DNA from 2 places in the Rhizobium sp. CB3090 genome. Region 2 is predicted to be linked to the other one. Evidence: riboswitches for the same ligand, from Rfam matches in the RefSeq annotation. Region 2 holds a riboswitch; the other holds the start of a gene.
What was found. A riboswitch is a leader RNA that binds a small molecule or an ion and turns the genes downstream of it on or off. The one in region 2 is predicted to bind FMN.
Positions count from the first base shown of each region.

Region 1 (3,404 bases), on a different replicon from region 2:
GCGGTCACCGGCTGCCACAACGAGATGCCTCTCTGGCCGAAATGGCGCGAGCTGATCGGCGGCAACAGCAATGCGCCGGTACAGGATCGGTCCCCGCAGGACTATATCGACGCCTTCATTGCCGCAGGATTCAATGTCTCCGTCAAGCGCTTCGGCTATGACGGCTTCGTCAGCGGCGCGAAGGATCGCAAATATTATCCGAGCATTCTCGATGCTCTGGCTTATCCCGCCGAATACAAGCTGTTGTTCCGGCTCGAAAAGCGCCTGTGACATGGAGACGATCGATCGCAAGAGCGGCAGCGCTCTCTGGCATCAGATCGGCGAAATCCTGGCGGCTGATATCGCCGCCGGGACCTTTGCTCCCGGCGCCAAATTGCCGACCGAGCCCGAGCTTATGGAACGCTTCGGCGTCAGCCGCTTCACCGTCCGCCAGGCGCTCGGTCATCTGGAGCAGCGGGGCCTCGTGCGTGCCGAGCAAGGGCGGGGAACCTTTGTCCATAAAGGGGCTCTCGACTATACGCTGTCGAAGAAGACGCGGTTCTCCAAGAATTTGATCGAGCAGGGATTCGAGCCGGGCGGTGAATTACTGATCCATGAGATCGTTGCAGCGTCGGAACGGGTCGCGGCGCGGCTGAAGCTAGCGTCCGGCGCGCCGGTCATCCATCGCCGCGGCGTGATGACGGCAGACGGCGTTCCCGTCGAACTCGGCGACAGCTATTATCCGGCCGACCGCTTTCCTGATTTCGATAGAGCGAGGCTGCAATACGAGACTATCAGCGCGGCGCTCGTGAGCTACGGCGTCCACGACTATGTGCGTCTGTCGACGGAGATCGAGGCACGCATGCCGAGTGCCGAGGAGGCGCGGTTGTTGCGGCAGCCAAAATCCGCACCGGTATTGGTGATCCTCAAGGTGGATGTCGATAGCGATGGCGTGCCCATCGCCTATGCCGAGACTCTATGGTCGGCGGAGCGGGTGACCTTCAAGATCGATTTGGGATGAATGGCCTATCGGTGCGACAGAATATTCACGATCTTGCCGAACGGGTCGCGGACATAGAAACGCCGGACGCCCCAGGGTTCATCATTCAGATCGTAGACGATATCGAACTGCATTGATTGGGCGCGCTGATAGACTTGATCGACATCGTCGACCTCGATCGAAAGATCAGGCACGATCGTGCCTGATCCGCCTTCGCTGGCTATGCTGATCTGCGGGACGGTCTGTGCGTTCGAGGCGAAGGTCTTGATCCAGCCGTGGTCCATGACGATATCTAAGCCGAGTAGGTCGCCATAGAAGACTTGAGCGCTGGCGGGATCGGCAGCATGCAGATTGGGCACAATTCTAAGGACGGTCATGCGATGCTCCTTGCCGGAGAAATGGAGGCGGGCCTTTACCGCCTCCGTCATCTTAGCTCAGACAGTCACCGATGGCAGCAGCTTGGCGCGTTCGCTCAATATCTGTCGGCAGGCATTTGCCACTTCCTGACCCTTGATGACGAAATGCTGCTTGAAGAAATGAATATGCGCTTCCGTCTCCTGAAAATGGTGCGGAGTCAGCACGGTCGAAAGAATCGGCACGCCCGTATCCAGTTGCACGCGCATCATCGCGTCGAGAACGGTATCGGCAACGAAGTCGTGGCGGTAGATGCCGCCGTCGACGACGAAAGCGGTCGCGATGATCGCGCTATAGCGGCCGTTGCGCGCGAGCGTCTGGGCATGCAGCGGGATTTCCAAGGCACCCGGTACATCGAAAATGTCGATGGGGGAGGCGCCCTCGGTCTTCTGCCATTCGGCAACGAAGGAATCGACGCACTGATCGACGATGTCGGCATGCCAGCGGGCTCGGATCAACGCTATGCGGCCCGGTTGTGTCGAAATGGAAATGGTCATTAATTTTGCCTTTCAAGGGTTTAACTCAATATCCCTTGGGCGAACACGCAAGGTCGCAGAAGCCCCCTATGCGAAGGAGCCTTCGACCTGGCTTGCTCTCTTCCATCCGGACTATACCGTCGGCTCCGGCCTCTCACCGGATCTGCTGACCCTTCCGGCAGAACCGAAAGGCGCTCGCGGGCTCGGAGACCAGTCTCCATACCGCCGGTGGGGAATTGCACCCCGCCCTGAGAACGGCTGGACTATAGATGCGGTGCAACAGAAATCAAAGAAAAACGCCGGGCGATTTACCCGGCGCTTGCGAAAAATCTGTCCAATTGTTCCGTCGATCAGTCCTGAATGACCAGCAGATCGGAGGAGGCGAAACGCAGCGTGACCCTTTCCCCGACGCTGGGAGGCATCATGCCCGGGCTGTTGAACATGTCGAAGGAGATGGTGTTGCCACCGACATTCATGCGCGTGCGGATGACCGAACCCAGGAAGTGAGCCGAGGAGACTTCGCCGGTCAAGGCAGTGTCGCCCTTGGCCGATTCTGCCAGCGAGCCGGCTTCCGGACGCAGCGCCAGCGATACGGTGTCGCCGGGCTTGTAGGCGGTGACCGATTGCTTCAGGGTTACACCCTGATCGCCAATCATGATGCGGTTGCTGTCCGGGTCGACGACCTTGCCTTCGATGAGGTTCAAGGTGCCGACAAAGGAGGCGACGAAGCGGGTGGCGGGCCTGTTGTAGATTTCGAAGGGCGTGCCGATCTGATCGGCGCGGCCAGCGTTCATGACGACGATGCGGTCGGAGATCGACAAAGCTTCTTCCTGGTCGTGCGTCACGAAAACGGTGGTGATGCCGAGCTGTTGCTGGATGGCGCGGATTTCTTCGCGTAGCGAGACGCGGATCTTGGCATCCAGCGCCGAAAGCGGTTCGTCGAGCAACAGAAGCTGCGGCTTCACAGCGATGGCGCGAGCAAGCGCTACGCGCTGTTGCTGGCCGCCCGACATCTGGAAGGGATAACGGCCGGCGAGATGGTCGAGCTTGATCAGGCCGAGCATTTCCTTGACCCGTTTGTCGATTTCGGGCTTGGCCATACCGGCGACCTTGAGGCCGAAGGCGACATTGTCATGCACGGTCATGTTCGGAAACAGGGCATAGGCCTGGAATACCATGCCGATGTTGCGCTGGTTCGGCTTCAGCGGACGCTGGTCTTTGCCGTTGATCGTCAGCGTGCCAGCGGTCGGCGTTTCGAAGCCGGCGATCATGCGCAGAACGGTCGTCTTGCCGCAACCCGACGGTCCGAGGAAGGAGATGAACTCTCCCTTCTCGATATGCATGGTGAAGTCGTGAACGACCTGCACCTCGCCGAAGGATTTTTTGATGTGTGTGAGTTCGAGAAAAGCCATGGTGTGAAGCCTTACGCCTTAATCGGAGCAGATTTGGAGAAGCGGGAAACGGCCTGGAGCAGGCCCATGCTGAGCCAGGTTACAGCGAGCGCGATGATCGCCAGCGCCGACGGCTCGTAAGCT
Region 1 is NZ_CP121662.1:2,003,247-2,006,650, reverse strand. Features, by position in the region: gene QA646_RS09715 (methyltransferase domain-containing protein) at 1-270, shown strand, start outside; gene phnF (phosphonate metabolism transcriptional regulator PhnF) at 272-1,000, shown strand; gene QA646_RS09705 (VOC family protein) at 1,006-1,356, opposite strand; gene QA646_RS09700 (6,7-dimethyl-8-ribityllumazine synthase) at 1,414-1,890, opposite strand; FMN riboswitch at 1,981-2,129, opposite strand; gene QA646_RS09695 (ABC transporter ATP-binding protein) at 2,220-3,281, opposite strand; gene QA646_RS09690 (ABC transporter permease) at 3,293-3,404, opposite strand, start outside.
Region 1: linked by a shared signal. The riboswitch ahead of QA646_RS09700 (6,7-dimethyl-8-ribityllumazine synthase) and the one ahead of ribB (3,4-dihydroxy-2-butanone-4-phosphate synthase) in region 2 are both predicted to bind FMN.

Region 2 (3,404 bases):
CGACGACGAAGGACAGTTTATCGGCCACCTGGCCGCTGGATGGCTTTTGCCACTCGTATTGGTGCAGGCCACCGCCCGCCTTTGCCGTCGCGATCAGCTCGGCGATCACCTTGTCTCCGTTCGGATCGGTCAGATCGAGCCAATTGCGGCCGGGCCGAAAGCTCTGGCGCGGATGGACGATATTGTTTCCGTCATAGTCGTAGACAAAGAAATATCCGTCCTTGCCATAGTCGAGCGAAGCCAGGATCGCCGCGACCTTTTCCTTGGCGGCCTGATCGTCCGCAGCCGCATCTCCATAGGTCGCCTGGATCGCCGAAAGGGCCAGATGGGTCAGATTGAGGATTTCCGTTTCCTTGGACTTCAGCATGTTCTGTTCGAAGGTCGCGATATTGACTTGCGTGAGGTTCGCCGATTGCCAAGTGATGAAGCTCGTGATCGCCAGTATCGCGATCACAAGCGGAATGATCGCCAGCGCAATGATCTGGTGCCTTAGCGACAAGAGATGGTCCTCCCAAGATTTCCCGGCCGATTTCGTCCGCTACTCTACTCTTCACGGACCGCCGAAACATCTTGCACTAAAGCGGCAAGGATAATGCGTGGTCAAGTATAGCGCCTGCCGAGCAAGTCACTTGTCGCTGAATGGAGTGGGTAGATGATAGCGAGTCCGGGCCGAAGAGTATGGCAATAGTGTTGCTTTCTCGCAACGATTCCGCCTGATATTCTACAATGTGAAATTGCATGCTTGCCGATTGGCCGATCTCGTGTAACATAGCCGCATCCGCAATCAAATCAGAGGAGGCGTGAAATGAAATCCATTCTCGTGTTTAATCGCTTCTCTGGCGGAACAGCCATGGTGGTGTCGATGCGACATGTATCAAACCAAAGCCACTACGGTCATCCAGGCTACTAAGCCTTCGGATTTTCTGCCCGTTTAGTATTTCCCTCATTATCTTGACGTGACCGGCTACCGGAGCGTTCGCTCGCGTTTCCGCGTCTGTATCCGCGCGTCTTTTGACCTTCGAAAGGACCTGGCTGCATAGTTGCGCCGGGAAAGAAACTATGCGTGAAGCACAATCCTTAGTTGCCGGCACTCTTGCGGCGACCGTTGATGAACTTTGCCTGAAATTCGGCGTCCGGAAGACCGCGTTTGCGTTGTTCCTCGCCGCGTGGAGGCATCAGCAAACGGTAAATCAAACCTCTCAACTGTCCAATCGTATGCGCCAGGATATCTGCCTTCCGGACGGTGAGGAAACGTCCGGATTTCCTGTTTGGAATCTCCGGGTATGGTAAAGGGTCGAACTGACTACGGGGCGAGGGGTGTCAGATACGCCTCTCGCTCCATTCCCGGCCGGCTCAGCGCAGGTCTGGAATGTTATGCAGGCATGGCACGCCCGCAATTGGGCGTCCTGCCTGCATTTATCTATAATGATTAGGCGGCGGACATTTCCCGCGTCGCCAGGTCGCGCTGACGAGCCAAATAGGCGATCAGATCTTCGATCGTCACCAGAAGAAGACCGTGCCGTTCGGCAAACTTCTCAAGATCCGGAAGCCGCGCCATGGTGCCGTCGTCATTGGCAACTTCGCAGATCACCCCCGATCCCGAATGGCCGGCAAGTCTTGCGAGATCGACGGCTGCCTCGGTATGGCCGGGACGTCCAAGCACGCCCGCCGGGTGTGCGCGTAGCGGAAAAATATGCCCCGGGCGGGCAAAGTCGTCAGGCTTCGTGCCTTTTGTGACGAGGGCGCGGACCGTTGCCGCGCGATCGGCTGCGGAAATCCCTGTCGTCGTTTCCGGAATATAGTCCACGGACACCGTGAAGGCGGTCTTCAGAAGCTCGGTATTGCGCGGAACCATGAGGGGAATGTCGAGCTCATCCAGCCTTTCACCTTCCATTGCCACACAGATCAGTCCGCGTGCGTAATTCATCATGAAGGCAATTGCCGCAGGCGTGATAGCATCAGACGCAATCACAAGGTCGCCCTCGTTTTCCCGATCCTGATCATCAACGACAACAACGATCTCGCCACGCGAAATCGCCGCGATTGCATCTTCGATTTTAGAAATTGCCATGCACTTTGCCTTTCAAGGGTTAGCCGCTTTCGCAGCATCCAAGACTTCTTTCGAAGTCACTGTTTATCCCTTGGGCGAACAAGCCTGCGGACGCGCAACAACACCGGTTGCGCTCGCACGGTTGCTCTCTTCCATCCGGACTTTAACCGTCGGCCCCGGCCTCTCACCGGGTCTGCTGACCCTCCGCGATCCACGGAGGCGCTCGCGGGCTCCGAGTTTCCTCGATACCGCCGGTGGGGAGTTTCACCCCGCCCTGAGAACGCGGATAAGATAGGCGATCGATATGGCCTCCCGCAAGAGGGCAGTTTCCCTCTCACTGTTCTTTATGCGACGCAACCGATGAACAGATTGTTTTCTCTTAACCGACCGCGGTCAGGACATGATGAGACCGCCATCGACATTGATCGTCTGCCCTGTGATGTAGGCCGCATCGTCACTCGCGAGAAAGGTGACGAGGCCGGCGACGTCTTCGCCTGAACCGGCGCGCTTCATCGGAATGCCTTCGACCCACTCCTTCATCAACTCGCCCGGACCGTAATTGCCGAGCAGCTTGCCCCAGGCCTGATCATTATAGGCCCACATGTCCGTCTCGATGATGCCAGGGCAGAAGGCATTGACGGTTATGTTTTCGGTGGCGACTTCCTTTGCGAGGCTCTGCGTGATCCCGACCACGCCCATCTTCGAGGCGGCATAGTGCGGCGTATAAATGAAGCCGTCGCGTGCCTGCCCCGATGCCGTGTTGATGATACGTCCGCCGCGACCATGCTTGCGCATGCGCAGGATCGCTTCCTGCGCGCATAGGAAGACCCCCTTGGTATTGACCGCCATGACCTTATCCCACTCGCCTTCGGTCATGTCTTCAATCCGTGCGATCGTAATGACGCCGGCATTCTGGATCGATACGTCGACCGAACCAAAGGCATTTTCCGCCGCGTCATAAAGAGCCTTCACGCTTGCTTTGTCCGTGACGTCGCCGACGAAAGAGATCGCTTTGCCGCCGTCCTTCCTGATCTGCTCGGCAACGGAGTGCACCGACTCTTCATTGGCGGAAACGACGAGATTTGCACCTTCTTTCGCAAAGCGTCTTGCGATGGCGGCACCGATGCCCCGGCTACCTCCAGTGATGACGACGGTCTTGTTTTCGAAGCGGTTCATTTGGATTTCTCCCAGTCAATCGTTATCACCAGCAGCAGAAGCCGCCGTCGACCAGCAGGTCGACACCCGTGACAAAGCTTGCCGCCTCCGAAAGCAGGAATACGGCAGGGCCAACCATCTCATCGACCGTTGCCATGCGCTGCATCGGGGTCTGCTCTTCAAACAGCTTTGTCTGGTG
Region 2 is NZ_CP121663.1:117,798-121,201, forward strand. Features, by position in the region: gene QA646_RS19360 (cache domain-containing protein) at 1-499, opposite strand, end outside; gene QA646_RS19365 (DUF1127 domain-containing protein) at 1,060-1,290, shown strand; gene ribB (3,4-dihydroxy-2-butanone-4-phosphate synthase) at 1,430-2,071, opposite strand; FMN riboswitch at 2,191-2,336, opposite strand; gene QA646_RS19375 (glucose 1-dehydrogenase) at 2,444-3,226, opposite strand; gene QA646_RS19380 (SDR family oxidoreductase) at 3,252-3,404, opposite strand, start outside.